2 regions of the Halomonas sp. GD1P12 genome follow, and region 1 is predicted to be linked to the other one. Evidence: predicted binding sites of a transcription regulator. Region 1 holds the regulator's gene; the other holds the start of a gene.
What was found. Region 1 encodes FNR, which switches genes on or off when oxygen is low (the NO sensors DNR and NnrR bind a similar motif). Its sites were predicted from a motif close to TTGATNTANATCAA; they were not measured.
Positions count from the first base shown of each region.

Region 2: kdgD (5-dehydro-4-deoxyglucarate dehydratase) is a predicted target of FNR. The motif match lies at 9,896-9,909, and genes of this name have one in related genera.

Region 1 is NZ_CP107007.1:651,997-667,497, reverse strand. Features, by position in the region: gene glcF (glycolate oxidase subunit GlcF) at 1-926, shown strand, start outside; gene OCT39_RS03160 (heme-binding protein) at 1,003-1,404, shown strand; tRNA gene OCT39_RS03155 (tRNA-Asp) at 1,556-1,632, opposite strand; tRNA gene OCT39_RS03150 (tRNA-Val) at 1,678-1,753, opposite strand; tRNA gene OCT39_RS03145 (tRNA-Asp) at 1,801-1,877, opposite strand; tRNA gene OCT39_RS03140 (tRNA-Asp) at 1,910-1,986, opposite strand; tRNA gene OCT39_RS03135 (tRNA-Val) at 2,032-2,107, opposite strand; gene ccoN (cytochrome-c oxidase, cbb3-type subunit I) at 2,386-3,909, shown strand; gene ccoO (cytochrome-c oxidase, cbb3-type subunit II) at 3,899-4,507, shown strand; gene OCT39_RS03120 (cbb3-type cytochrome oxidase subunit 3) at 4,508-4,675, shown strand; gene ccoP (cytochrome-c oxidase, cbb3-type subunit III) at 4,672-5,616, shown strand; gene ccoG (cytochrome c oxidase accessory protein CcoG) at 5,737-7,110, shown strand; gene OCT39_RS03105 (FixH family protein) at 7,114-7,623, shown strand; gene OCT39_RS03100 (heavy metal translocating P-type ATPase) at 7,620-10,055, shown strand; gene ccoS (cbb3-type cytochrome oxidase assembly protein CcoS) at 10,052-10,255, shown strand; gene OCT39_RS03090 (sulfite exporter TauE/SafE family protein) at 10,252-10,950, shown strand; gene hemN (oxygen-independent coproporphyrinogen III oxidase) at 11,075-12,484, shown strand; gene fnr (fumarate/nitrate reduction transcriptional regulator Fnr) at 12,515-13,255, shown strand; gene ttcA (tRNA 2-thiocytidine(32) synthetase TtcA) at 13,263-14,165, opposite strand; gene OCT39_RS03070 (DNA polymerase III subunit epsilon) at 14,247-14,894, opposite strand; gene OCT39_RS03065 (putative nucleotidyltransferase substrate binding domain-containing protein) at 14,899-15,501, opposite strand, start outside.
Region 2 is NZ_CP107007.1:850,732-866,232, forward strand. Features, by position in the region: gene OCT39_RS03990 (ABC transporter substrate-binding protein) at 319-1,293, shown strand; gene OCT39_RS03995 (tripartite tricarboxylate transporter TctB family protein) at 1,405-1,839, shown strand; gene OCT39_RS04000 (tripartite tricarboxylate transporter permease) at 1,859-3,421, shown strand; gene garD (galactarate dehydratase) at 3,402-4,970, shown strand; gene OCT39_RS04010 (glucarate dehydratase family protein) at 5,017-6,342, shown strand; gene OCT39_RS04015 (Bug family tripartite tricarboxylate transporter substrate binding protein) at 6,747-7,712, shown strand; gene OCT39_RS04020 (tripartite tricarboxylate transporter TctB family protein) at 7,739-8,251, shown strand; gene OCT39_RS04025 (tripartite tricarboxylate transporter permease) at 8,251-9,756, shown strand; gene kdgD (5-dehydro-4-deoxyglucarate dehydratase) at 10,014-10,931, shown strand; gene OCT39_RS04035 (glucarate dehydratase family protein) at 11,029-12,369, shown strand; gene OCT39_RS04040 (Bug family tripartite tricarboxylate transporter substrate binding protein) at 12,438-13,376, shown strand; gene OCT39_RS04045 (tripartite tricarboxylate transporter TctB family protein) at 13,471-13,977, shown strand; gene OCT39_RS04050 (tripartite tricarboxylate transporter permease) at 14,013-15,501, shown strand, end outside.

The DNA of each region.
Region 1 (15,501 bases):
GCCGCGCGGAAATCGAGCGCCGAGTACCGCGCCCGGCCGCCGAGCGCGCCACTCGCTTCGCACTTAGAAAGATGATGGTCGAGCCCAAACGCTTCAAGGCGCTGTTAACACTCGGCCAGACCTTCAAGCCGCTGGTGCCGGGCCCGCTCAGAGCCAAGATGCCGCCGCCCCCGGTGGACGCCGGCAAGCGCCCGCAAAGCGCCCACACGCGCCAGATGCTGATTCTCGAGGGCTGCGTGCAGCCCGGGCTTTCGCCCAACACCAACGCCGCCACGGCACGGCTACTCGACCGGCTCGATATCGGCCTGACGCCGGTTCAGGAAGCGGGCTGCTGCGGAGCGATCGATTTCCACCTGAACGCCCAGGAAGCCGGGCGCGAGCGCATGCGCGCCAATATTGACGCCTGGTGGCCCCACGTCGAAAGTGGCATCGAGGCGATCGTTCAGACCGCCAGCGGCTGCGGGGCGTTTGTGAAAGAGTACGGCGAGATGCTGAAAGACGACCCCGCCTACGCCGACAAGGCGAAGCGCGTCAGCGCCCTGGCCCGGGATATCGTCGAGGTCCTGCGCGAGGAGCCGCTTGAGAAACTGAGCGTTCAAGCGCAAAAGCGCCTGGCATTTCACTGCCCCTGCACGCTGCAACACGCGCAAAAGCTTAACGGCGCGGTCGAAGGCGTGCTGACCCGGCTTGGCTTCACGCTCACGCCGGTGCAGGATAGTCACCTCTGCTGCGGCTCGGCAGGTACCTACTCGATCACCCAGCCGGAGATCGCGACCCAGCTTCGCGACAACAAGCTCGCGGCGCTGGAAGCCGGTGACCCGGAAATGATCGTCACCGCCAATATCGGCTGCCAAACCCATCTGGCGAGCGCCAACCGCACGCCGGTGCGCCACTGGGTCGAGGTCGTCGACGCCGCGCTCGCCTGATTGACCACTTGGCGCCTGCTCACGAAGCCGGGCGCCTGAATAATCGCTTACACGACAACGCAAAAGGAAACGCCGTATGAAAACCAAAGCCGTACTGGGTCACACCGATGTCAACCGCGTGCTCGACGCCGCGCAACAAGAGGCCGAACGCCAGGGCTGGGCAGTGACCATCGCCGTGGCCGACGACGGCGGCCATCTGCTGGGCCTTCGCCGCCTCGACGGCGCCGCCCCCTTCAGCGCCGATGTCGCCACGCACAAGGCGCGTAATGCCGCCATTGGGCGCAAAGAAACCCAGGTGTTCGAAGACATGATCAACGGCGGGCGCACGGCGTTTGTTTCCGCGCCGCTGACGGGCATGCTCACCGGCGGCGTACCGATCATGGTGGATGACCAGGTGGTCGGCTCCGTCGGCGTTTCCGGCGTCAAACCCGAGCAGGACGTTCAAATCGCCAAAGCCGGCGTGAGCGCGATTGGCTAAACGTCAGGCACACAAACACGATGACCCTGGGCCACGGCTCGGGGTTTTTTATGCATAAAGCGTGAATAGAGGGTATTCGAGCGCGAAAGGGCCCAAATCAATTGATAAAAACGAATTGGAGAGAAAAGATAAAGCAGGAAGGAAAAATCGATGGCGGACCGGACGAGACTCGAACTCGCGACCTCCGGCGTGACAGGCCGGCATTCTAACCGACTGAACTACCGGTCCACTTTTGGATCGACCATTTAAAGGCGGTTCAGAGGCGCTTTTAAATGGTGGGTGGTACTGGGTTCGAACCAGTGACCCCCAGCTTGTAAGGCTGGTGCTCTCCCAACTGAGCTAACCACCCAATAATCAACGCAGGCGCGCTTGATCATTTACTACATCAGGTTATCGTGGCGGACCGGACGAGACTCGAACTCGCGACCTCCGGCGTGACAGGCCGGCATTCTAACCGACTGAACTACCGGTCCGAATAGCGATAACTTGGCAATAAACGATGATGTGGCGGACCGGACGAGACTCGAACTCGCGACCTCCGGCGTGACAGGCCGGCATTCTAACCAACTGAACTACCGGTCCGCATTACATCAACTTTTACTGCTACACGTGCCAACCCATTAAAAATGGTGGGTGGTACTGGGTTCGAACCAGTGACCCCCAGCTTGTAAGGCTGGTGCTCTCCCAACTGAGCTAACCACCCGCTGGTCACGTGGCGCTGCATTCTACAGGGTTCGGGTTGGGTGTCAATACGCTGAAAGAATTTTGATTCAAATTAGCGTGTTGGCGACCAGGGCCCGAGGGCCTGCGAAAGCGCCGTCGAAGAATGCCGTAATTGCCCCCGGCGCGTCAATCAAAACTGTCATAATCTGACCCGAATCTCGCGCGAGGCTTTTCCCACCGGCGCTATTTAGCTCGGCGCCCGGCCAGGCTAGACTCGCCCAGGGCCTTGATGCCCTCTCGCGATCGATGGAATTCACTATGCAAACCGTACCACCCCGCACCGCTTCGCCCGTTTACAGCGATGTCTATAGCGATATTTACAACTACAAGGTCGTTCGCCAGTTCGCGATCATGGCCGTGGTGTGGGCGATCGTTGGTATGGGCGTGGGGCTGTTGCTGGCCGCCCAGCTGGTCTGGCCGGAGCTGAACCTGGGGCTTGCCTGGACGAGCTTTGGCCGGCTGCGCCCGCTGCACACGAATCTCGTAATCTTCGCTTTCGGCGGCTCGGCGCTGTTTGCCACTTCCTATTACGTGGTTCAGCGCACCTGCCAGACACGGCTCTATAGCGACCGGCTCGCCGCCTTCACCTTTTGGGGCTGGCAGGCGGTGATCGTCTCGGCGCTGGTATCGCTACCGATGGGCTACACCACCACCAAGGAGTACGCCGAACTCGAATGGCCGATCAGCATCGTGCTGGCGGTGGTGTGGATCTGCTACGCGATCGTGTTTCTGATGACGCTCAAGCGGCGTAGAACCTCGCACATCTACGTGGCCAACTGGTTCTTTGCGGCGTTCATTCTCACCATTGCGGTGCTGCATATCGTCAATAACGCCGCGCTTCCGGTCACGCCGATGTATTCGACTTCGCTCTACACGGGTGCGGTGGATGCCATGGTGCAGTGGTGGTACGGCCACAACGCGGTGGGCTTTTTCCTGACCGCCGGGTTTCTCGGCATGATGTACTACTTCGTGCCCAAACAGGCCGAGCGGCCGATCTACTCCTACCGGCTCTCCATCGTCCATTTCTGGGCGCTGATCATGATCTACATGTGGGCCGGCCCGCACCACCTTCACTACACGGCGCTGCCGAGCTGGGCGCAGTCGCTGGGCATGGTGATGTCGATCATACTGCTGGTGCCCTCCTGGGGCGGCATGATCAACGGCATCATGACGCTTTCGGGTGCCTGGCATAAGCTGCGCACCGACCCGATCCTGCGCTTTCTGGTCACCGCGCTGACCTTCTACGGGATGGCGACCTTTGAAGGCCCGATGCTGGCGATCAAGACCGTCAATGCCTTCTCCCACTACACCGACTGGAACATCGGTCACGTTCACTCCGGCGCGCTTGGCTGGGTAGCGATGATCACCTTCGGCTCGCTCTATCACATGATTCCACGCCTTTACGGGCGCACCGCCATGTACTCGACGCCGCTGATCGCGCTGCACTTTTGGCTCGCGCTGTGCGGCACGCTTTTGTACGTCATGGCGATGTGGGCCAATGGCGTCATCCAGGGGATAATGTGGCGCGCGGTCAACGCCGACGGCACGCTGATGTACCGCTTCGTCGATGCGGTCGAGGCGAGCCACCCGGGCTATCTCGTGCGCATGGTGGGTGGGCTTTTGTTTTTGGCGGGCACGCTGGTCATGGCGTTCAATGTCTACATGACGATCAAGGCCGCCTCGTCGCGCGCCGCGCTCGACCAGGCCGCTCACAACCAAGGCCCTCACAACCAGGCCCATCACGAAAAAGCCCGTCATCGGGAGGCCCGCCATGAAGCATGAGCTGGTCGAAAAAAACGCCGGGCTTCTGGGCGCGCTGATTCTGGTGGCGATCAGCTTTGGTGGGCTTGCCGAAATCGTGCCGCTGTTTTTTCAAAAGGACGTCACCGAGCCCGTCGAGGGGCTGACGCCGCTGACCGCGCTCGAGCTCGAAGGGCGCGATATCTACCGCCGCGAAGGGTGCGTGGGCTGCCATTCGCAGATGATCCGCCCGTTTCGCGCCGAAACCGAGCGCTATGGCCACTACAGTGTGGCCGGCGAAGGCCTTTATGAGCACAACTTTCTCTGGGGCTCCAAGCGCACCGGGCCGGATCTGGCCCGGGTCGGCGGGCGCTACAGCGACGCCTGGCACCGGGCGCATCTTTACAACCCGCGCGACGTGGTGCCGGAGTCGATCATGCCCGCCTACCCTTGGCTTTTCGAGCGCGAGCTCGACGGCGCCGACACGCCGGCCAAGATGCGTGCGCTCAAGCGTTTGGGCGTGCCCTACTCCGACGAGCAGATCGACGGCGCCCGCGCGGCGGTCGAAGGCACCCCGGAGATCACCGCGCTGGTGGCCTACCTACAGCAGCTCGGCACGGTGCTGGAGGGGACGCGCTAAATGACGACCGGCACCTTTCGCGGGCTGATCACCCTGCTGTTGATCATCGCCTTTATCGGCATCGTGCGTTGGGCCTACTCCCGGCGCCAGCACAAGGCGTTCGACGAGGCGGCGAATCTGCCCTTCGCCGACGACGAGCCGCACGACGAGCGGGAGGACTGCCGGTGAGCGATCTGTGGGACAACGCCCTGCCCGGTTTCTGGAGCGTCTGGGTGATCGCCTTGACGTTGATCACGCTGGTGCTGGTGGTCTGGGTGGTGGCGGCCAACGCCGGGCGCGACGCGACATCCAATGATGAGCCGCACTCTCATCGCACCACCGGTCACGAGGTCGACGGTATAGAGGAGTTCGATAACCCCATGCCGCGATGGTGGTTCTATCTGTTTGTGGCCACGGTGGTGTTTACCCTTGGCTACCTGGCACTCTACCCCGGCCTTGGCAACTTCAAGGGCCTTCTGGGCTGGAGCCAGCAGGCGCAGTGGGAAGAGGAGGTGGCCGCCGCCGAGGCGCGCTTCGGCCCGATCTTCGCCCGCTATCACGACGTACCGATTCCCGAGCTTGCCCAGAATGGCGAGGCCATGCAGATCGCCGGGCGGCTTTTCGCCAACAACTGCGCCGTGTGCCACGGCGTGGCTGCCCAGGGCGGTGACGGCTTCCCCAACCTGACCGACGACGACTGGCTCTACGGCGGCGAGCCCGAGGCGCTTCTCACCACGCTCACTCAAGGCCGGCGCGGCGTGATGCCCGCCTGGGCGCACCTGGGCGAGGAGGCCATTGAGGATTTGACCCAGCACGTGCTCGCACTCTCCGACCTGGAGCACGACGCCGCCCGCGCCCAAAGCGGCGCGCAGCGCTACGCAAGCTTTTGCGTGGCCTGCCACGGCGCCAACGGCACCGGCAACCAGGCCCTCGGCGCGCCGAATTTGACCAACGATATCTGGCTTTACCGCGCGCCAGACCAAAGCGTGGCGGATGCCATCCGCCAGACCCTGACCGAAGGAAGAAGCGGCGTGATGCCCGCCCAGGCGCCCTTCATCGGCGAGGCGCGCGTTCACCTGATCGCCGCCTACGTTTACAGCCTGCGGTTTAAAAACGCCGACGGCGATTAGGCGCGCATTTGTCGCACCCGCGTTTGGGCCTCGATCACCCAGGACAACGAACGCGCCCGCGATTGTTGTTATGATCAAACGCCAAGCGCCCTTCGAGCCCTTTTCGCGAGACCGAGTCTGATGCAGCCGATTCCCCTACAGGACGTCACCCCGCCGCCGGACACGTTTGGTGAAGCCGGTGTGCGCCTGCGCGGGCATCTTTACGTGCGCGAGAGCAAGGGGGTCTTTCAGGCGCTTCGCCGGCGGCTCAATGTGCTGTTGATGGGCGGCTTTTTTCTGCTGCCCTGGATCAATATTCAAGGCCGCCCGGCCCTCTGGCTCGACATACCCGGGCGCGAGTTCCACCTGATGAGCGCCACGTTCTACCCTCAGGAGTTCATCCTGCTGGCGCTTTTATTCATCGCCGCCGCCTTTGGACTGTTCTTCGTCACCCGGCTTTTAGGGCGGGTGTGGTGCGGCTATACCTGCCCGCAAAGCGTCTGGACGTTTCTGTTCATGTGGGTCGAGCACCGCCTGGAGGGCTCGCGCCATCGCCGCCTGCGCCGCGATAAAAAAGGCCCCGCCGTTTGGGCCCCGCGTAAGCTCGTCAAGCACGCGCTGTGGGCACTGATGGCGCTGGCCACCGGCATCACGATCGTGGGTTACTTCGCGCCGATCCGCACGCTCGCGCTCGACGTCGTGACGCTCGAGGCCGGTGGCTGGGCGCTGTTCTGGGTCGGCTTTTTTACCTTCTTCACTTATCTCAACGCCGGCTGGCTGCGCGAGCAGGTCTGCCTGCACATGTGTCCCTACGCACGCTTTCAGTCGGTGATGGTCGACCGCGACACGCTCACCGTGGCCTATGATACTGCCCGCGGCGAGCCGCGCGGGGGTGAGCCCACGTCCAAAGGCGACTGCGTCGACTGCCATCTGTGCGTACAGGTCTGCCCTACCGGTATCGACATACGCGACGGGCTGCAGTACGCCTGTATCCAGTGCGCGGCCTGCGTGGATGCCTGCGATACGGTCATGACGCGCCTTAACCGCCCCACGGGGCTGGTGGGCTACACCACCCAGAACCGCCTCGAGGGTCGTCCGGCGCCGCGCGCCTGGCGTTACCGAGCGGGGGCGCTTTTGCTGCTGGCGCTCACGCTCGCACTGCTTACGTGGGCGCTCACTCAGCGCGCGCCGGCAAGCCTCGAGGCCGAGCGCGCGCGCGGCACGCTCTATAGCGTCATCGAGGGCGGCGAGGTTCAAAACGTCTACCGGCTGACGGTGCGCAACCACGACCGCCAGGCGCATACCTACCGCCTGGGCATCGAGGCACTGGCCGGCGCCCGGCTCGACACCCGCGCGATCGAGGTGCCCGGCGGCGGCTCTACAAGCCGAGTCGTCAGCGTGAGTGCGCCCGCCGGTGTCTCCCCCAGCCAGCCGTTCAGCTTCGTGCTTGCCTCCGAGTCGGGCGAGCCGCTGGCGCGGCGGCCGGCGCGTTTTTTGAGCGGTGAGAGGAGATAAGCCATGTTCGAGCCCGCGCCGCCGCCCTGGTATCGTCAGTTCTGGCCCTGGTGCTTGCTGACGCTTTTGCTCTCGTCGATGCTGATGAGCGTGGCCTTTGCGGTCGTGGCGCTCAACACCTTCGACGGCATGGTGGTGCAGGAGGACTATTTCGAACACGGCAAGATGATCAACGCGGTGCTCGAAAAGGCCGAACGCGCCGAGGCGCTCAATCTTTCCGCGACGCTCTACGTCGACCCGGTGACCCAGGACGTGGTGCTCGACCTCGAAGGCCAGGCGCGACCGAGCGCACTGGCGCTCAGCCTGATTCACCCCACCCGGGACGAGCGCGACGTGCGCCTGACGCTGACCCACCGCCGGGGCGGCCATTACGTCGGCCAGGCCCCGGTGGGGCTTGCCTACCGGCGCTACGTGACGCTTGCGCCGAGCCAGGCGCCGGATTGGCGGCTCAACGGCGAGATTACCCTGCCAAGCGACGCCGCGGTACGTTTGGCCCCGGCGGGGGCGCCGTGAGCGCGGCGTGTTACCACTGCGGCGCGCCGGTGCCCGCCGGCGCCTCCTGGACGATCACCCTGGACGGTGCGGCCAAACCGCTTTGCTGCCCGGGCTGCGAGGCGGTGGCCCACGCCATCGTCGAAGGCGGGCTCGAAGGCTACTACCGCTACCGCACCGAGCTCTCCCCCCGCCCGGCGGACGACCGCGCCCGTGCCGAGACCTGGACGGCGTTCGATCACCCGGAGCTGCAGGCGCAGTTCGTTCATCCGCGCGAGCGCGATGTCAGCGCCACGTTGGCGGTGGAGAACATCACCTGCGCCGCCTGCGCCTGGCTGATCGAGCACCATCTGAACGCACTGGAAGGCATCACCGGCAGCGCGGTGAATCTGACCGAGCACCGCCTGCGGGTGAGCTGGGACCCGGCCATACTCGCGCCCTCACACATTTTTGCCGAGCTGGCCGCGATCGGCTACGAGGCCATGCCCTTCGAGCCGGACCGGGCGCTGGCCCGCCAGAAGCGGGAGGCGCGCATGAGCGTGCGCCGGCTGATCGTGGCCGCCGTGGGCATGATGCAGGTGGTGATGTTCTCGATCCCGCTCTACGTGGCGGGGCCAAACGAGCTTGGCGATCACTTCTTCGCGCTATTTCACTGGCTGTCGCTCTCGCTGACCACGCCGGTGGTAGCCTTCTCCGCCTGGCCGTTTTTTCGCGCTGCCGCCAGCGCGCTTGCCCACCGGCGGCTCACCATGGAGGTGCCGGTGGCACTCGCGCTGATGCTTGCCTATGGCGCCAGCGTCTACGCGGTGTTCAAGGGCCAGGGCGACGTCTATTTCGACTCCATCGCCATGTTCACCTTCTTTTTGCTGTTGAGCCGCCATATCGAAGCGCGCACCCGGCGCGCCGGCGGCAACGCGCTGAGCCACGCCCTTCCCGCCGCCGCGCTGCGCCTGGAGGACGACGGCGCGGAGCGGGTGGTGCCGGCGAGCCTTCTCAAGGCCGGCGAGCGGGTGAGAGTGAACCCGGGCGCCACGGTGCCCGCCGACGGCATCATCGAGCAGGGCGAATCGAGTCTCGATGAGTCGATGCTGACCGGTGAGTTTTTGCCGGTGACCAGACGCCCCGGCGGGTGCGTCATCGGCGGCAGCCAAAACGTGGAGAACGCGCTGATCGTGCGCGTCACCCACGCCGGGCGTGAGTCGACGATCAATAGCGTGCTCGACCTGACCGACCGGGCGTTCGCGCACCGCCCGCGGCTTGCGCGGCTTGCCGACACCATGGCGCACCGCTTCGTGCTGCGCCTTTTACTGGTCACGCTTTGCGTGTCCACCGCTTGGCTATTTATCGACCCTGACCGGGTGTTGTGGGTGACGCTTTCGGTACTGGTGGTCACCTGCCCCTGCGCACTGGCGCTGGCCGCGCCCACCGCACTGGCGACCGGCCACGCCGCGCTTTACCGGCGCGGCGTACTGATCACCCGGGCCGACGCGCTGGAGGCGCTTGCCGGCGTGACCCGCGTGGTGTTCGACAAGACCGGCACGCTTACCCACGGCGAGATGCGCCTGGCCGCGACTCAAACGCTCGGCGCGTTAAGCGAGCCCCACGCCCGGCAGATCGCCGCCGCCATCGAGGCGCACTCAGAACACCCGATCGCCTCGGCGTTTCGCCCGTTTCGCGAGCCGGCGCTCAGCGCCTGCGACGTCGTGCGTCACCCCAATCAGGGCCTTGGCGCCACGCTCGACGGCAAGCGCTGGCGCCTGGGTCGGGCGGCGTTCGCCGCGGGCGACATCACACCGCCCGGGCCCGGCCAGTGGCTGTTACTCAGCCGGGAAGGCGCCGACGGCGCTTATATCCCAAGCGCCTGGTTTCGCCTCGAAGACACCCTGCGGGACGACGCCGCCGAGACCGTGGCCAGGCTCCAGGCGCTCGGTCTCGACGTCGAGCTACTTTCCGGCGACGAGCGCGCTCCCGTCCAAGCGCTGGCCCAAACGCTCGGCATCACGACCTGGCAGGCCCGCGCCACGCCTGAAGAGAAGCTTGCGCGCATCCAAGCGTTACAGACCAAAGGCGAGCGGGTGTTGATGGTCGGCGACGGCATCAACGACGTACCGGTGCTGGCCGGGGCCGACGTGGCGCTGGCGATGAACGGCGCCACGGATCTGGCCCAGACCCGGGCCGACGCGCTGCTACTGAGCCCGCGTCTGGTCCGCGTGGTCGAGGCGCTCTCGCTTGCCCGTGCCACCCGCCGGGTGATGCGCCAGAACATCGCCTGGTCGGTCGCTTACAACGGTTTGGCGCTGCCGTTGGCCGCACTCGGCCTCGTGCCGCCCTGGCTTGCCGCGCTCGGCATGTCGCTGAGCTCGCTGGTGGTCGTCGGCAACGCCCTGCGGCTGAAACACGGCGCGCGCGGTCGCCGTCAGCATCTGCCCGCTCATCACTGGGAGCCCGCATGACGAGTCTTTATCTGTTGATTCCGCTGTCGCTTTTACTGCTGGCGCTGGCCGTCTGGGCATTTTTCTGGGCGGTGAGCAACGATCAGTTCGACGACCTCGACGGCCCCGCCCATCGCATCCTGTTCGATGACGACCTGGCCGCACCCCCCAGTCGCCGCCGGGCAAAAGCGCCCGCCGAGCGCGACGAGCCGCGCCGGTGAACCCCACCGGCTTCGATCTACCCCCGCTGCTTGCCGCCTGGGTATTTGGCCTGCTCGGCGGGGCCCACTGCATCGGCATGTGCGGCGGCATCATGAGTGCTTTGGCCTTTGCGGTGCCGCCGAGCATGCGCCGCCCCGCGCGCATGGCCGGGTTGATGCTGGGCTACAACCTCGGGCGCATCGCAAGCTACATGGTGGCCGGGACACTTGCCGCCGTGCTCGGCACGCTGGTCACCCTCGCCCCCGCCGCGCGAGTGGTGCTCGAGGCCTTCGCCGCGGTGATGCTAATCCTCATGGCGCTCTATATCGCCAACTGGTGGAAGGGGCTTTTGGCGCTGGAAGGGCTGGGGCGAAGGCTTTGGCGCGTCATCGAGCCGCTGGGCCGGCGGCTGATGCCGGTGGTGCGCCTGCCCCAGGCGGTGGCGCTCGGCGCGCTCTGGGGTTGGCTGCCCTGCGGGCTGGTGTACTCGATGCTCGCCTGGAGCATGGCCACCGCCGCCCCGGCCCAGGGGGCGCTGTTGATGGGCGCCTTTGGTTTGGGAACGCTGCCGGCACTGCTGGCTACCGGCCTGGCCGCGCGAGCGCTTTCAAACCTCATTCGCCACCCCGCGACCCGCACCCTGGCCGCGCTCGTCATCATCAGCTTCGCACTCTACCAGCTTGGGACGCTCTGGCCCCAGGCGGCGCATCACTGAGCGTTTGCCCGGCGCGTTTGTCGGGCTTTCTTGACCTGACGCAAGAAGCCGCCAAGCGCGCCGGGGTATCTTTTAGGCCGCCATCGAACGAACCTGGCGTTCGTTTCTCTGACCGGGAGCCTCCATGCCGACCTGCGCCCACGCAACCGCTGCCCCCTTTGCCCCCGTTTGGGACGAGGCGCTCGTGCGCCGCTACGACACGAGCGGGCCGCGCTACACCTCCTACCCAACGGCGCTGGCCTTTCACGACGGCTTTACGTGTGATGACTTCACCCAGGCGCTTTCGCGCAGCAACCCAAGCGGCCGGGCGCTTTCGCTCTACGTGCACATCCCGTTTTGCGAGAAGATCTGCTTCTACTGCGCCTGCAACAAGATCGCCACCAAAAACCGTCAGCTCGCCGAGCCGTACCTTTCACGCCTCGACCGGGAGATGGTGCTCGCCGCGCGCCACGTGGACACCTCGCGCCCGGTCGAGCAGCTTCACTGGGGCGGCGGCACGCCAACCTTTTTGACGCTGTCGCAAATGGGCGATTTGATCGATCGATTGGATGCCCGCTTCGGGCTCTCGAGCGACCCGCACCGCGATTACGCCATCGAGATCGACCCGCGCGAGGCGGACGTGTTCACCCTGCGCCATCTGCAGTCGCTCGGCTTCAACCGACTGAGCCTGGGTGTGCAGGACCTGGACCCGGACGTGCAGCGCGCCATCAACCGCGTCCAGCCAAGGCAGCTGACCGAAACGCTGATGGACGAGGCGCACCGGCTCGGCTTTGGCTCGCTCAACGTGGATTTGATTTATGGCCTTCCACGCCAGAGCGAGCGCCGCTTTGCCGATACGCTCTCTCAGGTGATCGAGCTGGGGCCGGCCAGGCTTTCGCTTTTCAACTACGCCCACCTGCCCGCGCGCTTCGCGCCGCAGCGGCGCATCGATGAAGCCGAGCTTCCCGGCGCTGACGAAAAACTCGCCATGTTGCGTAAAAGCATCGAAATGCTGGCCAGTGCGGGCTACGTGCATATCGGCATGGATCACTTCGCCCTGCCCGAGGACAGCCTGGCGATCGCCCAGCGCGAGGGCACGCTTGCGCGTAACTTCCAGGGCTACTCGAGCCACGCGCAGTGCGATCTGATCGGGCTGGGCGTGTCGGCCATTTCGCGTATCGATGACGTTTACGCGCAAAACCCGGTCAAGCTCGACGACTACGCCGCGGCGCTCGATGAGGGGCGACTGGCGACCTGCAAGGGCCTTCGCTTGAGCCAGGACGATCTGATTCGCCGCGCGGTGATCGAGCGGCTGATGTGCGATATGCGCCTGGACCTGGCCTTGATCAGCGCGCGCTTTGACATCGACGCCGAGGCTTACTTTGCTGATGCGCTGTCACGGCTCGCCCAGGCCGAACGTGACGGTTTGATCGAGCGCACGGGCGCGGTGTTGAACGTGACGCCAATCGGTCGGCTGTTGATCCGCCATCTGGCGATGGCCTTCGACGCTCATCTGTCGGCGCCGCTCGCCCAGCGCTACTCAAGAATCCTATAATGGGCACCTACGGTTTATAAGGAGATGGTAATGTCGACTCCCGCCCGCCAGCGCTCGGCGCTTTTGCAAGCCCCTCGCTGTCAGACCTGTAGCCTGAGCTCGCTGTGCCTGCCGCTGGCGCTTCAGATCGAGGATATCAGCCAGTTCGACGCGATCATTCGCCGCCGCGCGCCGCTCAAAAAGGGCGAGGCGCTGTTTCATCAGGGCGAGCGTTTTTCGAGCGTCTTTGCGGTGCGCTCGGGCAGTCTCAAGCAGGTCACCAGCGAAGGCTCGGGCTTCGAGCAGCTCACCAACTTCTACCTGCCAAGCGAGCTGGTGGGCCTCGACGGCATCGACGAAGAGACCTACCCGGGCAGCGTAATTGCGCTGGAAACCACCACCGTGTGCGAAATTCCCTTCAAGCATCTGGACACGCTTTCCGAGGAGCTTCCCGAACTCAGGACCCAGCTTTATCGCAGCATGAGCAAGGAGCTTCGCGACGACCGGCGCATGATGCGCCTTTTATCGCGCAAGACCGCCGACCAGCGCCTGGCGACCTTTCTCACGACGCTCTCGGATCGCTTTCGCCGCCGCGGCTACTCGCCCTACAGCTTTCGCCTCTCCATGGCGCGGGCGGATATCGGCAACTACCTTGGCTTGGCCGTCGAGACGGTCAGCCGCATTCTGAGCCGCCTTCAAAGCCAGCAGGTCGTCGCGGTATCCGGGCGGGAAGTGAACATTCTGGACATGGCCAGGCTCATTACCCTGGCCGATGAGGAAGCGGTAAACTGACGCTGGATCAGCCCAGGTTGAGCGCCGAAATACGCCCGGCCTTGAGTTCGGCCTGTTTGGCCTCGAGCCCCTGGAAGTCAAAAAGCGCGCGGTCGGCCAGCTGCGAAGGCGCCACGTTGGTGACCGCCTTGAACATGCTTTCGAGCCGACCCGGGAATTTCCTGTTCCACTCGGCGAGCATCTTCTTGACCTCCTGGCGCTGCATGTTCGGCTGCGAGCCGCACAGGTTGCAGGGAATGATCGGAAATTCCATCAGCCGCGAGAACTCGGCGATGTCCGCTTCCTTGCAGTAAGCCAGCGGGCGAATGACGATGTTCTTGCCGTCATCAGAGAGCAGTTTCGGCGGCATGGACTTTAGCGAGCCGCCGAAGAACATGTTCAAAAACAGCGTTTCGAGAATGTCTTCGCGGTGATGGCCCAGCGCGATCTTGGTCGCACCGATCTCTTCAGCGAAGCCGTAGAGCGAGCCGCGTCTGAGCCGTGAGCAGAGCGCGCAGGTCGTCTTGCCCTCCGGCGTTTTCTCCTTCACCACCGAGTAGGTATCGCGCTCGAGGATGTGGTACTCCACGCCCTGGGCGTCGAGGTAGCGCGGCAGCACGTGCTCGGGGAACCCCGGCTGCTTCTGATCGAGATTCACCGCCACCAGCGAAAAGTTCACCGGCGCGTTGCGCTGCAGATTGCGCAAAATCTCGAGCATGGTGTAGCTGTCCTTGCCGCCGGACAGGCACACCATCACCCGGTCGCCTTCGTCGATCATGTTGTAATCGAGAATGGCGTTGCCGACCTCGCGCCGAAGCCTTTTCTGCAACTTGTTGAATTCGCGCTTCTGTTTGACGTCGTGAAGCTCGGCTGAACCGTTGGACGCGACAGCTTCCAACGCGACGGGGTCGAAGTGATCGGGTTGCTGCATGGTGTACGCACTGCCGGTGATGAGGATAAGGCGCTCATTCTATCAAGACTCCCGCCCCCACCCAATAACGTCGAGCGCCGCTCACGCCTCGAGCGCGGCGTCGCGCGTAAGACGCATGTATAAAAGCGCGCAGGCGCTCGCCTCGCCCAGAAGCGACGTCGCACCGGGGGGCGTCAGCCGCGCATGGCGAAGCGCCTGGTCGAGATCCGGCGCCAGCCGGGGGTCGATCGACGAGCGCTTCTGACGGCGCTGGTAGAGGCGTTCGATATCGACCTGGGCGTTGGGCAGCTCGAAACCCAGCCGCTGGTCGAACAGCCGGTTGACCGGCCCAAGCGTTTGATCGAGCCCCCACCCAACGACCGGACGATTGCCAATGAACTCGGCGAGCGTGGCGATGTTTTCCGCCGTGGGCGCCATGAGCGCCGGGGTCGGATGCTCCACCTGGTGGCGGCGCAGCGCACGCCTTGCCACCGTGTGGCGATCGGCAAGCGTTGCCACCCAGGCGTTTTGGGTCAGCACGCGGCGCTCGTTGAACACCACTGCGGCCACGCTCAAAATCGGATCGGTCGGGGCGAAGCGAAACGCCAGCGCCACCAGCTCCTCGCCAAGATAAGGATGGAACAGCCACTCGAAGGGCGAACCGGCCAGCCGTCGGCGGTCGCTCTCGCGCTTGAACAAGCTACGCAGCGAGCCGCCAAAGAGTGAAAAGTGTCGAGTCGTCAATTGCATACCGCTATGAGTACTCCAGGTGGTATCGGTGGGTCAGGCGCGCCTTGAACTCCTTGACGATGTGCAGCGCCTCGCGCAGCAGGTCGCGCTCGAGCGACGACAGGCTCTGCACCACCACGTGGTTGGCGAGCGCCGCCTGGCCGTTTGGGGCCGCCAACTGCTGGCGCAGGCGAAGCTCGCTGAAAAGCGCCAGCGCCTCGCCCAGGTCCTCGGCGAAGCGATGTTCCAGCCGGCCGTCGGCCACCAGCGCCTCGAGGCGCTCGAAGGTGCTTTCGGCGTCGATGCGCCGCTCCAGCGCCATGGTGCGCACGCCATGCACGATAGGAAAAATCCCGCCCTTTTTGATGTCGATGCCGTGCTCGCGCTTTTTCAACGAGCCGAACAGCGTCAGCGGCGTGGAAAAACTCAGCGCCGCCCGCGCCAGATAGCTCAGCAAAAGCTCATCGTCGGCGCAGCGCGCGTAGAGCGCCTGGCGCACGCGCCGGGCAAGCTCGGCGTTGCCGGCCACGGCCCGGGCGTCGAGCATGATGGCAAGCTTCATGAGGCTGTCGCCGTCGCGCTTCTCGGCCCAGCGCTCGATCCGCGCCTGCCAGGTCGCCACGCTCCC
Region 2 (15,501 bases), 200 kb from region 1:
ACAGTTCAACGTTGATCAAGGATTAAACTTTGGTCGCGTTTTCGGTTTTTACGCTTGCCCCGTACAGCGCTTGTTCTTAATCTCCTACTTGTATGATGTATTATCAATAACTTCTAAAGTACCGCCTGCAGTGCGCCAGACGTTGTCAACCATCAGGTGGTGGAAGGTCGCCAAGGGCCTTGAGACGAAGAGCCGTTCTCTTTAAAGCAACAACTCACTATGAACGCAAAAGGTACGCTTATGCTAACCAAAAAAACGCTGATGAGTGTTAGTGTCGCTGGTCTTATGACAGGGCTCGCCCTGAGTTCCGGTGTCGTCATGGCGCAGGATGCCCAGCTACGCGGCAACGTCCGTGTCGTGATCGGGTCGACCTCGACCGGCGGCGATACCTACCAGAATGCCAGCATCGTGGTAGACCGTCTGGCCGAGCATCTCGGTTTGAACATGAAAGTCGATGCCGTGGGCGCAAGCTCTGCGTTTCGCACGCTGGATCGGGATTCCCGGGGCAATACCCTGATGATTTTCCACGATCAGTCCTATCTTGGCCATCTTTACGGCGTCGAAGGCTACGACGACGTTTTCGAGAACTACACCGTTGGGCCGACGATCGCCATCAACCCCGGCAATGCTTACCTGGTGCCCATGGACTCGCCTTACCAGACGCTCGACGATGTCGTCGCCGCGGTAGGCAATGGCGAAACCGTGCGCGTGGCCATTCAGCCTGGCGGCGTTTCGGAGATCGGTTACAGCGCGCTTAAAAATGCGATTGCCATCGAGCATCCGGGCCAGGAAGAGAACCTGGTGGCCGTCAATACCGGCTCTCAGTCTGACAAGAACCAGCAGCTGTTCGACGGCCAGGCCGATATCATCAACGGCAGTGTCCAGGCCAACGAGCAGTACACGCGTCTGCCGGAAGACGACCAGAAGGCCATGCGCTTTATCTGGCTGACCGCGCGCCAGGACACCATCGAACAGGCGCCGGAAGAGGGGCTGGGTCAGACAAGCCGCGAGCAGCTTCTCGAATACGTCGAGCCTAACGTGACGGTCACCATGGGCGATGACGAAAACTTCACCTTCGATAAGGAGTTCTTCTTCCTTTATAACAAGGAGATGGATCAGGGCATCGTCGATCAAATCGACGAGGCGCTGGCCGAGATCTACGACGAAGGCGAGATTCAGCAAGCCCAACTGGACGCCTTCTTCATCCCCGATTTCAAGCCTTCCGCTGAAGCCTCCGAGTATCTGCAAGAGAAAATGTCGCGCTACGAAGAGATCATCAGCAACCTTGATTAAGCAAACGGCGACCGGTGGGCCTGCCCATCGGTCGCTCATCCCCAACTAGGCGCGTGACGGACTTTCTCCCGAGAGCCCGGCGCGCGCCGAGTTTACGTTCTTGGAGCCGTTATGGCGTCAGATCCGTTGAGCGTTTCGATCGATTTCGAAACGTCGCACCTGTTTTTCCCCCACATCGTTCACTGGGTATTGGCTGGGCTGTTCGCGCTCATTCTGGTAACGAAAGTGGTGCCTTTTTTGGCCGCGGTCAAACGCGGAGAACGCACGCTGCCCATCATCGGTGAGTCGAGAGATTCCGCGCGCTTTTTCGGCACGCTGGCGCTGATCTGTGCCTACTTCTACCTGATGGCCGTGGTTGGCGATCTGTTCCCCTATACCGGGTATGGCTTTTTGTTCGTGTCGATGGCTTTTGTGCTGGTCATGTCACTGATGTATCTCCACGAGTGGACGAAAAAAGCGCTCATCATCGTCGTGATCAATGCCATCGTCGCGCCGACGCTTGCCTGGTTCGTGCTCGCCAAGCTCTTCACCATTACTCTGCCGTGACCGGAGCGGGTATATCGCCATGGAATTTCTAACCTTTATCGATCTCTCCTTTTTAATGCTCGTCAGCTTTGGCACCCTCGTGGGTATCATCTTTGGCGCGATTCCAGGCATGACCGCCACCATGGCGGTGGCCGTGTGTTTGCCGCTGACCTATGCGCTGGGCTTGAATCACGGGCTTGCGCTGCTGCTGGGCCTCTACGTCGGCGGTATTTCCGGCGGCATGGTGCCGGCGGTGCTGTTGAATATTCCCGGCACGCCGTCCTCGATTACCACGACCTTTGACGGCTACCCCATGGCCCAGAAGGGGGAAGGCGAAAAGGCGCTGCGCGTCTGCGTGATCGCCTCATTGGTGGGCGGGCTGGTCAGCGCGCTGGTACTGTTTTTGTTTGCGCCGCTTCTGGCCGACTTTTCGATCAAGTTCTCCTACGTGGAGAAGTTTCTCATCATTTTGCTGGCACTTTCCGTCATCGCCTCGCTTTCCAGCAGCATGCTGATCGGCATTTTCAGCGGCGTGATCGGCATCTGGCTGAGCCTGATCGGTGATTACAGCATCTCCGATGGCGGCAACGGCCATACCCGGCTGATGTTCGATTTCATGGAACCCTATCTGTTCGAAGGCTTTTCACTGCTGCCCGTGCTGATCGGTATTTTTGGTATTTCCACCATTTTGCTCGAGGCGGAAAAGGGCGTGAAGCGCGACATGGCCGGTGAGCGTATCAAGATCGGCAAGGAAGGCAGTTTCTCGTTCTCGATTTTCAAGGGTAGCTTCACCAATCTGACGCGCTCCTCGTTCATCGGGACCTTCGTCGGCATGCTGCCAGGCGTGGGTGGCAGTGCGGCATCCGTGCTCGCCTACACCCAGGAAAAGAATCTGGCGAAGGACTCCTCGCAGATGGGCAAGGGCGCCCCGCAAGGGTTGATCGCGTCGGAATCGGCCAACAACGCGCTGACTGGCGGCGCCTTGATTCCGCTGTTATCGCTGGGTATTCCGGGAGACTCTACCACGGCCGTTTTGATCGGCGCGTTCACCCTTCAGGGCATCCAGGTCGGGCCGCTGTTCATTCCGGAAAACCACGACACCTGGTACGTCATGATGACGGCGCTGGTGCTGGCGAACTTCATCATGTTCGGACTGATGTTCTTTGCCATCAAGCACATCGCCAAGGTGGTGATGGTGCCCAAGCACATTCTGTACCCGCTCATCGTCATGATGTGTGTGGTGGGCGCTTACGCGATCAATTACGGCATCATGTTCGATGTCTGGACGCTTTTGATCTTTGGGGTGCTGGGCTATCTGATTCAGAAAATCGGGCTTGAAGTCGCGCCGCTGATCATTGGGTTCATTCTGGGTAGCCAGGCGGAAGTCTACTTCGTCAAGAGCCTTGAATCCTTCGGCACCTATGGCATTTTCTTCACCAAGAGCCCGATCGCCATGGTGCTCTGGGGGCTGATTGCCGCATCCGTGCTGTTTGCCATCGTGATGGGCTTCAAGTCCCGCGCTCGGCAGAAGATGGAGCTGAGTCAAATGCATGACCCTTCGCACACCGATTCAGGAGCGCATCATGACTCACGTAACGACTAATTCACGCGTCATTCAGGTACACCCGAGCGACAACGTTGCCATCGTGATCGAGCATGGCGGCCTCGAAGCGGGGGTGACGATCAACGACGACTGCACGACCACGATGCCGATCCCGCAGGGCCACAAGGTGGCACTCAAGCCGATCGAGCAAAACGATGACATTGTGCGCTACGGCGAGGTGATCGGCACCGCGGTCGTGGCCATCGAGCGCGGCGCGCACGTCAACGAGCACAACGTGCGCCTGCCGGTTGCCCCGGCGCTCGAGGAGCTGCCGCTGGCAACCCGCCAGCCCCCGGCGCAGGAGCCGCTCGAAGGCTACACCTTCGAGGGGTTTCGCAACCCCGACGGCAGCGTCGGCACCAAGAACGTATTGGGGATTACCACCAGCGTTCAGTGCGTGGCCGGCACCGTGGAGTACGTGGTCGCGCGGATCAAGCGCGAGCTTTTGCCGCGTTTTCCCAACGTCGATGACGTGGTCGGGCTCAATCACAGCTATGGCTGCGGCGTGGCGATCAACGCGCCGGCGGCGATCGTTCCCATTCGCACGCTCAAGAATATCGCGCTCAACCCGAATTTCGGCAACGAGATCATGGTGATCGGGCTTGGCTGTGAAAAACTCCAGCCCTCGACGCTGCTCGAAGACCGCCCGGTGAAGATTTACGAAAATACCGAAGCCGCCGATCCCGAAGCCAACGTATTGAGCCTGCAGGACGAGAGCTTCGAAGGCTTTGGCGAGATGGTCGACGGCATTCTGGCCATGGCCGAGCGCCATCTCGAGCGCCTGAACAAGCGAAGCCGCGAAACCTGCCCGGCCTCGGAATTGGCGGTCGGCATGCAGTGTGGCGGCAGCGACGCTTTCTCCGGCGTGACGGCCAACCCGGCGGTGGGCTTTGCCACGGATCTGATCGTGCGTGCCGGCGGCAGCGTCATGTTTTCTGAGGTCACCGAAGTGCGCGATGCCATTCATCTGCTGACCCCGCGGGCCATCGACCGTGACGTCGGCCAGGCGCTGATCGATCAAATGGCCTGGTACGATGACTATCTTTTGCAAGGCCAGGCCGATCGTAGCGCCAACCCATCCCCGGGTAACAAGAAGGGGGGGTTGAGCAACGTGGTCGAGAAGGCGCTGGGCTCGGTCATCAAGTCCGGTAATTCGCCGATCGTCGACGTCATCGGCCCGGGCGAGCGCCTGCGGCGCAAGGGACTTACCTTCGCGGCCACGCCGGCCAGCGACTTCATCTGCGGCACACTCCAGCTGGCCGCCGGCATGAACCTGCAGGTCTTCACCACCGGGCGCGGTACACCCTACGGGCTTGCCATGGTGCCCGTGCTCAAGGTGGCGACCAACTCGCACCTGGCCAAGCGCTGGCACGACATCATCGACCTGGACGCCGGGCGTATCGCCACCGGCGAGGCCAGTATCGAGGATCTTGGCTGGGAGCTTTTCCATCTTATCCTCGATATCGCCAGCGGCCGTAAACAGGCCGCTGCGGACCGTTTGGGCATTCACAACGACCTGGTGCTTTTCAATCCAGCGCCGGTTACCTGAACACCTTTTATCGCTTTCACTGGTTTCAACAAGAGAGTCAATCGCCATGTTTCCCAAAATCAAATCAATGAAGGTCGTTCCCGTTGCTGGCTACGACGGTTTTCTGCTTAACCTGAGCGGTGGCCACGCGCCCTGGTTCATTCGCTGCGTCGTCATCCTTGAAGACGATGCGGGCAACAAGGGGGTAGGGGAGATTCCTTCGAGCGAAGGCATTCTCAAGGGACTGGAGCAGTGTCGCGATATCGTCGAAGGCTCGACCATCAACGCGTTCAAACAGACGCTGAACAGCGCCCGCGTGGCGCTTTCAAAAAACGGGCGCGAAGAGCGCGGTCGCCAAACCTTCGATCTGCGCGTGGCGGTTCACGTCATCACCGGACTCGAGTCGGCGCTTCTGGATCTTTACGGCCAGGCCGTGGGCCTGCCGGTGGCGGATCTGTTGGGGCAGTACGGCCGCCAGCGCGATGAAGTCGAGGCGCTGGGCTATCTGTTCCTGCTGGGCGACCCGGGCAAGACGGACCTGCCTTACCCGAAAGCGACCGACCCGAAAGACGCGTGGGACGAAGTGCGCTACCAGGAAGCGCTCACGCCGGACGCGGTTGCCAACCTGGCCAAGGCCGCTTATGAGCGCTACGGCTTCAAGGACTTCAAGCTCAAGGGCGGGGTGCTCAGAGGCGAGGAAGAGGCCGACTGCATCCGCGCGCTGCACGACGCGTTCCCGGAGGCGCGCTTGACGCTCGACCCCAACGGTGCCTGGAAACTCGATGAGGCCGTTCGCGTGCTGGATCCGATCAAGCACCTTCTGAGCTACGCCGAGGACCCCTGCGGTCAGGAAGAGAGTTACTCCGGCCGCGAAACCATGGCCGAGTTCAAAAAGCGCACGGGCCTGCCGACCGCGACCAACATGATCGCGACCGATTTCAAACAGCTGCAGTACGCCGTTCAGCTCAACGCGGTCGATATTCCGCTGGCCGACTGTCACTTCTGGACCATGCAGGGTGCGGTCATGGTGGGTGAGCTTTGCAACGAGTGGGGCATGACCTGGGGCTCGCACAGCAACAACCACTTCGATATTTCGCTGGCCATGATGACCCACGTGGCCGCGGCGTGTCCGGGCGAGATCACCGCGATCGACACGCACTGGATCTGGCAGGACGGCCAGCGCATCACCAAAGAGCCGTTCCTGATTCGCGACGGCAAGCTGAAGGTACCGTCGACGCCAGGCCTTGGCGTCGAGCTCGACGAAGAGCAGCTAATGGCCGCGCATCGACTCTACAAGTCGCTGGACGTGACCCAGCGCAACGACGCCATGGCGATGCAGTACCTGGTCGCGGGCTGGGAGTTCGATCCCAAGCGCCCGGCGCTGGTTCGCTAACACGCGAGTTTTATTAGAAAGTGGTAAGGGCCATCAGGCGTTCAACGCCTGTTTGGCCCTTTTTTTTGGCCTAGCATCATTAATAAAAGAGAGGGCCGGGTAATATTTTCCCTCCACGGTTTAGCCTATCTTCAGAGCCGAACACTTTGCGTTTTTAACTTGCAATACCGCTTGTCATTTCTTCTGAAAAGTTTGATTCGTTGGCTATCGAGATTTAAAAGTTACCGCTTAGTGGTGCGCCGCTTTCGGGTGGTTTAAAACACTGACTTTGGTCGTATGTTCAAACGCTGAAACTGCGGCTAGCTTGTAGCTGTATGATTAAATACATATGACTTTAAAAACGATGTTGGTTGCAACTATCTAAAAATCAAAAGCCAATAACTGGGGCAATAATAATGAACAAGATGAACGGTTTATTCGTGGGCGCAGCGTCGCTGTCGCTACTGCTGGCGGGAAGCGCTGCCATGGCTCAGGATTTTCAGGGGCCTGTCAGGATCATTGTGCCTTTTGCGCCAGGCGGTACGTCCGACATTCTCGCGCGCTATATAGCGCCGGAGCTCTCCGATGCGATTGGTCAGCCCGTTATCGTCGAGAACAAGGCGGGCGCGGGCGGCAATATTGGCGCCGACTTCGTTGCCAAGGCCGACCCCAATGGCCATACACTACTGCTTTCCGATTTGACCGCGCTATTGGCCGCCCCCAGTGTTTTGCAAAGCGTTGCCTACGATATCGAAACGGACCTAGACCCCGTGACGATGGTGTCGTACTCGCCCTACGTACTGGGTGTTTCACCCAATCACGAGTTCGAAAGTTTCGATGCCATGGTCGAGTATTCCCGCGCCAATCCCGGCGAACTCGCCGTTGCCACGTCGGGCGTTGGCGCCAACAACCATATTACGACCGAACGGTTGATCCAGGAGCTGGGATTGGACTGGACCGTTATCGCTTACCGAGGCGGCTCTGATGCGACTCGCGCCGTGGTATCCGGTGAAAGCGATATGCTGCTAAACGGCACGACCGCTTCGCTGCCGTTTGTCCTGAACGATCAGATGCATGCGTTGGCGGTCACCGGGGAAGAGCGGCTTGAAGAGCTGCCCGACGTGCCTACGTTTCGAGAGCTGGGCCTTCCAGGCGAGCTTGATGGAACCTATCAGGGCATTCTCATAACGGCCGGTAGCCCACCCGATATCACCGAGCGCCTTCAAGCCGAGCTTGCTGCCATCCTGTCGACCGAAGAGCTTCAAGCGAAAATCGCCGAGCAGGGTGGCCAAGCCAGGCCGTCCGAGTCACCTGACGAGCTGCGAGCGTGGATGACGGCGCAGAAAAGCGAGCTTGAAAGCTTCATTGAAAGCGCGGGTATCGGTCAGTAATCGTGTTCCTGTGAACTGACTCAAACATGTCCTGCTTGAAAGAGCAGGGCATTGTTCCTTGGCTACGTTCTTTTGGATACGAGATGCGCGCCATGCATATATTTACCAACCGCGATTTTTTGGCAGGGCTCGTTTGCCTGCTCATATCGGCGCTCGTTCTCTGGCAGGCGCAGGCGTATGACATGGGCAGTCTAAGGAGCATGGGGCCCGGCTATCTTCCCCGTTTTCTTGGCATGTCGCTTTGTGTTCTTGGGCTTGTCACCATGGCAATGTCGGCTAAAACGGCAACCGCGTTTCCCAAACTCAATGTGAGAGCGTTGGTATGCATCACGGTGGCGATCGTGGTCTTCGCCTTGCTCATGAGGCCGGCGGGGCTTTTCCTGGCGACCATGATGCTGGTGTATCTATGCGGTCTTAGTGAAAAAACCTTCAAGCCCATCAAGCTCACCGCGCTGGGGTTGGTGCTGTGTTTGATCTCCTACCTCGTCTTTATCCTGAGCCTTAACATGCCCATTCGCCTGTTTCCCTGGAGTTTCTAATGGAAATTTTAAATAACCTGGCGCTCGGGGTCTCTGTTGCTTTTACCATCGAAAATCTCATGTACTGCGCGCTGGGCGTCACCGTGGGGATGCTGATCGGCGTCATTCCCGGGGTGGGGCATCTGGCCGCCATCTCGATGCTGCTGCCGCTCACCTACTACGTGCCCGCCACGACGGCTCTGGTCATGCTGGCCGGTATTTATTACGGCGCTCAATACGGAGGGTCGACGGCCGCTATTTTGTTGAACCTGCCGGGTACGCCTTCATCGTCGGTGGTATGCCTTGACGGGTATCCCATGACCAAGGACGGGCGGGCCGGCGTTGCGCTATTCATGACGACGATCGCGTCGTTCGTGGGAAGCTTTATTACCGTGATCGTGCTGGCCGCCTTCGCCCCGCCGCTGGCCAACTTCGCCGTCGCTTTCAACTCGGCCGATTACTTCGCCATGATGCTTTTAGGGCTGGTGGCGGCCGCGATTCTCGTACAGGGCAACCCGGCAAAAGGGCTGGCTGCGGTCGTGTTCGGCCTCATCCTGGGCGTGGTGGGGACCGATGTAAGCACCGGGCTTCAGCGCTACACCTTTGGTTTCACGTTTCTTTATGACGGCCTGAATATCGTTGCCATTGCCATGGGCATTTTTGGCGTCACCGAGGTGGTGGCCAACGTTGGCAAAGTGATCCAGATAAAAGACGACAAAAAGATCACGTTCAAATCGCTACTGCCGACTCGACGCGATATCAAGGAGAGCATTTTCCCGATGTTGAGGGGAACGGGCATTGGAACGGGCATCGGTATATTGCCGGGAACCGGCACCTCGATAGGGTCGTTCATCGCCTATGCCGTGGAAAAGCGAATTTCGAAAAACCCGGAAAAATTTGGCAAGGGCGCCATCGAAGGAATCACGGCGCCGGAGAGCGCCAACAACGCCGCCGCTCAGTCAGCGTTCATTCCTACCCTGACGCTGGGGATACCCGGCGATGCGGTCATGGCGCTGATGCTGGGGGCGCTTTTGATTCATGGCATTACGCCTGGACCCAACGTGATTTCCGATAGTCCGGATCTTTTCTGGGGGCTGGTCATCAGCTTTTTGATTGGGAACGTGCTGCTTTTGATTCTCAATATCCCGATGGTCGGCTTGTGGGTAAGGCTTTTGAAGATACCCTATCCGATTCTCTATCCCTCGATCATTCTTTTCATCGTTATCGGCGTTTACAGCATTAATTACTCGAACATGGATATCGTGCTGGTCGCGCTGTTTGGCGTGATGGGATGTTTGTTTTTACTGTTGGGGTTCGAGCCGGCGCCCTTGCTTCTCGGGTTCATTTTGGGGCCGATGATGGAGGAGAACTTCCGTCGCGCCATGCTGCTTAGCCGTGGCGATTTGATGGTCTTCCTCGAGAGGCCGGTGAGCGCCGCTTTCTTCGCCATGATCGCTGCATTGATCGTTTGGTCGATCGTGTCAGCGCTTCGAAAGAAGCGGGTACCCGTAAGCGCCGAGTATTAGCCTTTAGGTGTTCCATGAAAAGCGCCTTGTCGAGCTACTACAGCCGTATTATGAAGCGATCGGCCGGTCAGCCAGGGAAAATACCAGGACTCATTTTGAGTTCATGAAGGATTAGCCTAAAGTCTAGAGGTGTATTTGTATGATGTATGACAAGATGCACCAATATACTGCTGCTGCCCTCGTTTCGAGCGCCCTGCGTTGGGGCATTGCACCATCGTCAGCTACGTTAGCTTGCTAAACTAACAAGAGGATTTGTAATGAATTTTTCTAAACAAGAGCTTAAAGCCTCCATTACCGATGGCCTGCTGTCATTCCCGGTGACCGACTTCGATGCCAATGGCAAATTCGATGCCGACAGCTATCGCAAGCGCTTGCTGTGGTTGAAGGAGTATGAAGTCTCTGCGCTGTTTGTCGCCGGTGGTACGGGCGAGTTTTTCAACATCACCCTGGACGAGTTCCGCGAAATCGTCGAAGTCGCGGTCGAAACGATCGGTGGCCACGTGCCGATTATCGCCAGTGCCGGCCAAAGCGCCGAGCTTGCCCAGCAGCACGCGAAGATCGCTCAGGAAGCCGGCGCCGACGGTATCCTGCTGATGCCTCCTTACCTGACCGAGTGCTCTCAGGAAGGCATCGTCGAGTATGCGGCGAGCGTCTGCCAGTCGACGGACCTGGGCGTTATCTATTACAACCGCGCCAACGGCTATTTGAACGTCAACGCCGTCAAGTCGCTGGCCGACCAGTGCGACAATCTGATCGGTTTGAAAGATGGCAAGGGCGACATGCAGGCGCTCAACATCACTATCAAGACGCTGGGCGACCGCCTTGGCTACGTGGGCGGCGTACCGACGGCCGAAATCATCGCCGAAGCGTACCTGGCGATCGGCGTGAGCACCTACTCGTCTGCGGTCTTCAACTTCGTACCCGACATGGCCGTCAAGTTTTACAAGGCGCTGCGTCAGGGCGACAGCGAGTTCGTTGCCAAGGCCACGCGCGAGTTCTTCATTCCGTTCGTCACGCTGCGCGACACCACGCCTGGCTACGCGGTGAGCCTGATCAAGGCCGGCGCTGACATCGTGGGCTACCCCGGTGGCCGCGTACGTGCGCCGCTGACCATGCCCAACAGCGATCAAGTCGGTCAGCTGAAAAAGCTCGTCGAGAACGCCAAGTCGCTCTAAGCGTTTGAAAAAAAATCGCCGGGTAGTTCGGCCTGCCCGTTGTTGCCCGGCGAGTGCAAATGATGGTTCATGCGCGCATGGATCGATGGAGACGTGTATGCCCACCCCCAATACGCCCACTATCACCGACATGCGTGTCATTCCCGTTGCCGGGCGTGACAGCATGCTGCTCAATATCGGTGGCGCCCATTCCCCGTATTTCACCCGTAACCTGATTATCCTCACGGATAGCGCCGGCAACGTTGGCGTGGGTGAAGCACCCGGCGGCGATACGATTCAACAGTCGCTGGAGAAAGCGCGCGCGCTGGTCGTGGGTCAGTCCCTTGGCAAGCTGCGCTCGCTGGTCGCCTCACTCAACCGTGATGGCCAGAGCGCTGACTTCGAGGATTTTGGCAAGGGCTCCTGGACGTTCGAGCTTCGCATCAACGCCGTCGCCGCCCTTGAAGCCGCGCTGCTTGACCTGATGGGCAAGTTTTTGGGCGTGCCCGTGGCGGAGCTATTGGGCAACGGCAAACAGCGCGACGCGGTCGATGTGCTGGGCTATCTCTTCTTTATCGGAGAAGGGCATTCGACACCGCTGGATTTCCGGCGGGGTACGCAGGGGCTGAGCCACGATTGGTATCGCCTGCGCGACGAGGCGGCCATGACCCCGCAGGGGGTCGTCGAACTCGCGCAAGCGGCTCATGACCGCTACGGCTTCAAGGATTTCAAGCTCAAGGGCGGGGCGCTTCCCGGCGAGCAGGAGATCGAGGCGGTCACCGCGCTACACAACGCGTTTCCCGAAGCGCGCACCACGATCGACCCCAACGGCGCCTGGTCACTTCAGGAAGCGATCAGGCTGTGCAAGAACCTGCATGGCGTCATCGCCTACGCCGAAGACCCGTGTGGGGCGGAGCAGGGATTCTCGGGCCGCGAGATTCTCGCCGAGTTCCGTCATGCAACGGGCCTGCCGGTGGCCACCAATATGGTGGCGACGAACTGGCGTGAAATGGCGCACGCGCTGATGCTGCGCTCGGTCGATATTCCGCTGGCGGATCCGCACTTCTGGACGCTGTCTGGCGCGGTGCGCGTCTCGCAACTATGCCAGGACCATGGCATGACCTGGGGTTCCCACTCCAACAATCACTTCGATATTTCGCTGGCCATGTTTGCCCACGTGGGTGCCGCCGCGGTTGGGCGCACGACGGCGCTGGATACGCACTGGATCTGGCAGGAAGGCGATGCGCGTTTGACGCACAATCCGCCGGAAATCAAAAACGGCCAGGTGGCGGTCACCGATGCGCCAGGGCTTGGCATCGACATCGACATGGCCGAAATCGAGAAAGCCCACGCGCTTTATCGCAGCCTACCCGCCGGTGGCCGCAACGATGCCACGGCCATGCAGTACCTGATCGACGGATGGACGTTCGATCCCAAGCGCCCGGCGCTGGTTCGCTAACCGTCGATGCCCGGATATGACTCGCTCACTATCCGGGTTTTTCAACCTGAGTAAGAGGTCAATCAACAATGAAAAAGCTACTCGGTAGTGTCACGCTCGCCATCACGATGGTGGCCGCAGGCCAAGCGGCTGCGGATTACCCCACCAAAAACATCAGCATGATCGTACCGTTCTCTGCCGGCGGTGGTAACGATACGTTCGTGCGTGCGCTTCAGCCCTTGATCGAAGAGCAGCTGGGCCAAACGCTGGTGATTCGTAACATCGCCGGTGGCGGTGGTGCGGTCGGCATGTCGCGCGCCGTTGCCTCGCCGGCGGACGGCTACACGCTGCTGGCAGCCAGCAACGCGATGCTCACACTCGAGGCGATGGGCAACGTGGCGTTCACCCACGATGATTTCGATTTCATCGCCAAAATCGTCGAAGAGCCCTATTTGGTCGCGGTCAGCAGCGACAGCCCCTACCAGGATCTCGAAAGCCTGGTAGAAGCGGCTTCGGCCGGCTCCATTCGCGTTGGCTCTTCCGGCGTTGGCTCGTCGGCCTATATCACCGCCAACGCCATCGCCGATCGTACGGATACCACGTTCAACCTGATTCCCTACCCGGGCGGCTCGGAAGCCATTTCCGCTGCCATGGGCGGGCACGTCGAAGCCGTCGTGTTGGGCGGTGCCGAGCTTCGCTCCGCGCTCGAGTCGGGCCGCTTGGACGCGCTCGCTACCACCTACGCCGAGCGCAGCGACAACCTGCCAGACGTGCCGACGTTCCAGGAGTCCGGTTATGACCTGACGCTGACCGTATGGCGCGGCATCGTAGGCCCGAAAGGTCTGCCGGACGAAGTGGAAGAGGCGTGGGTCGCCGCCATTCAGCAGATCGTCGAAGACGGCTCCTACGAAGAAACGGCAAACAATCTGGGGACAGAGCTTGCACCGCTTTATGGTGAAGAACTCGACGCCTTTATCGATGAATCGGCCACTATCATGCGCGAAGCCGCGGGTGATCTGGCTCAGTAATCGCGACCCCCATGCGCTGTTGGGCACCCCGTGCCTGACAGCGTGGCTGTACCAGGCGTTTCTCGCTTGGGTATAAAAGTTGCCAGGTAATCGTATGGAACGTGATATTGGAAAGCCGCTGTTTGATATTTTCCTGCTGATCGTGTCGGCCAGTGCGTTCGTCGCGGCGTCGGCCTTGCCCAACGTCGACATACCCGGCGATCTGTCGGCCTCTTTTTTTCCGCAGTTTCTGTCTGCCCTCGTGTTTATTCTGGCCATTCCCTGCCTGATCAAGGATACCCGGCAGTGGCGGAGCAAACGTGGCGCCGAGCCATCTTCCAGCGCCACTTCTCCGGCGCGCGGTGTGGCCCAGTGGGGGTTCATCATTGCCGCGCTCGTTGCGTATATCTATACGTTCGAACGGCTTGGCTACATCGCCAGCACAGCGCTATTCATCTTTTTATGCGTGATGGGGCTGACCGTGATTGGCGGTACCTGGACGACGCTGTCGGCGCCGAAAAAAGGGCTGTCGGTTTTGTTCGCACTGATTTTCTCGGTCGTACTGGCGGGCTGTATTTTTTACGTCTTTACCGATCTTTTCCAAATTCCGCTCCCGACGTGACCGGACATCCTCGAGTTGATATTTAGGAGGCTTACATGATTTCCGGTTATCTCGAAGGCCTGGGCATGGTGCTTCAGCTGAGCACCTTGCTGGCGATCGCCGGCGGCACGCTGCTGGGCATCATCATGGGTTCGCTACCCGGGTTGACCTCGGCAATGGCGATCGCGCTGCTGTTACCCGTGACCTTCGGCATGCCGCCGGTTGCGGGAATCGGCATGCTGCTGGGCGCGCTCTGTGGGGCAGGGGCCAGCGGCTCGATCCCCGCCATTTTGCTCAACATTCCCGGAACGCCTTCGTCGGTGGCGACCACCTTCGACGGTTTTCCAATGGCGCAAAAAGGCGAAGCAGGGCGGGCGCTGGGTCTGGCGATCGTGGCGTCCTTCTTTGGCGGTGTTGCCAGCATGGTGATTCTCAGCCTGCTGGCGCCGCCCATCGCCGAATTCGCCCTGCGGTTCGGGCCGGCAGAGTACTTCTCTCTGAGTATCTTTGGTCTCGTCATCATCGCGTCCGTGGCGGGCAAGTCGCTGATCAAGGGGCTGATCGCCGGTATCATCGGCTTTTTTATCTCAACAATCGGCACCGACCCCATCACCGGCGTGGGGCGCTTTACCTTCGATGAGCTCTCGCTGCTGACCGGGGTCAATCTGCTGCCCGCCTTGATTGGCTTGTTCGCGGTGTCCCAGGTACTCAAGGATACCTTCGAGTACGACCCGAACGAGCGAATGAAGCAGAGCACTCACCGGATCGATATTGCCCGCCCGCGGTTCATCGAAACGTTGAAGCACTGGAAAGCGGTTTTGGTGGGCATCGTTTCGGGGTCGGTGGTCGGGCCGATACCCGGCGCCGGGGGCAGTATTGCCTCGCTGGTCGCCTACGATCAAACGCGGCGGTTCTCGAAAACGCCGGATAAATTCGGCACCGGGCACGCACCGGGCATCGTCTCTGTCGAAAGCGCCAATAACGCGCTATTGGGCGGGGCACTCATTCCGACGCTGGCGCTGGGGATTCCCGGCGAAGCCGCCACGGCGGTGCTGCTGGGCGGCCTGATGATCCAGGGCATTACGCCCGGGCCGTTACTTTTTGCCGATCAAAGTGGCACCGTTTACGGCATTTTCCTGGCGTACCTGGCGGCGAACATCTTCATGCTCTTGATTATGTGTCTGGGCATCAAGCTGTTCATTCGCGTGCTGATGGTGCCTAGAAAACAGCTGCTGGCGGCCATTCTGGTGTTCTGTTTCATCGGCGTTTACGGCGTCGATGGCGATGTTTTCAATCTCTATCTGATGCTTGGTTTTGGCGTGCTGGGGTATTTTCTCAATCGCTACGATTTTGGTACCGCGCCGGTGATTCTGGGGCTCATTCTGGGGCCCATTGCCGAGGCCAATTTGCGCCGTGGGCTGCAGTCCTTCCAGGGGGACTGGACGCCCTTTTTCACACGCCCCATTAGTCTGGCGTTTCTGGTCGTGGCGCTTGGATTGTTGGCGCTGACCCTGTGGCAAAACTATCGCTCGAGCCAGGCACGCG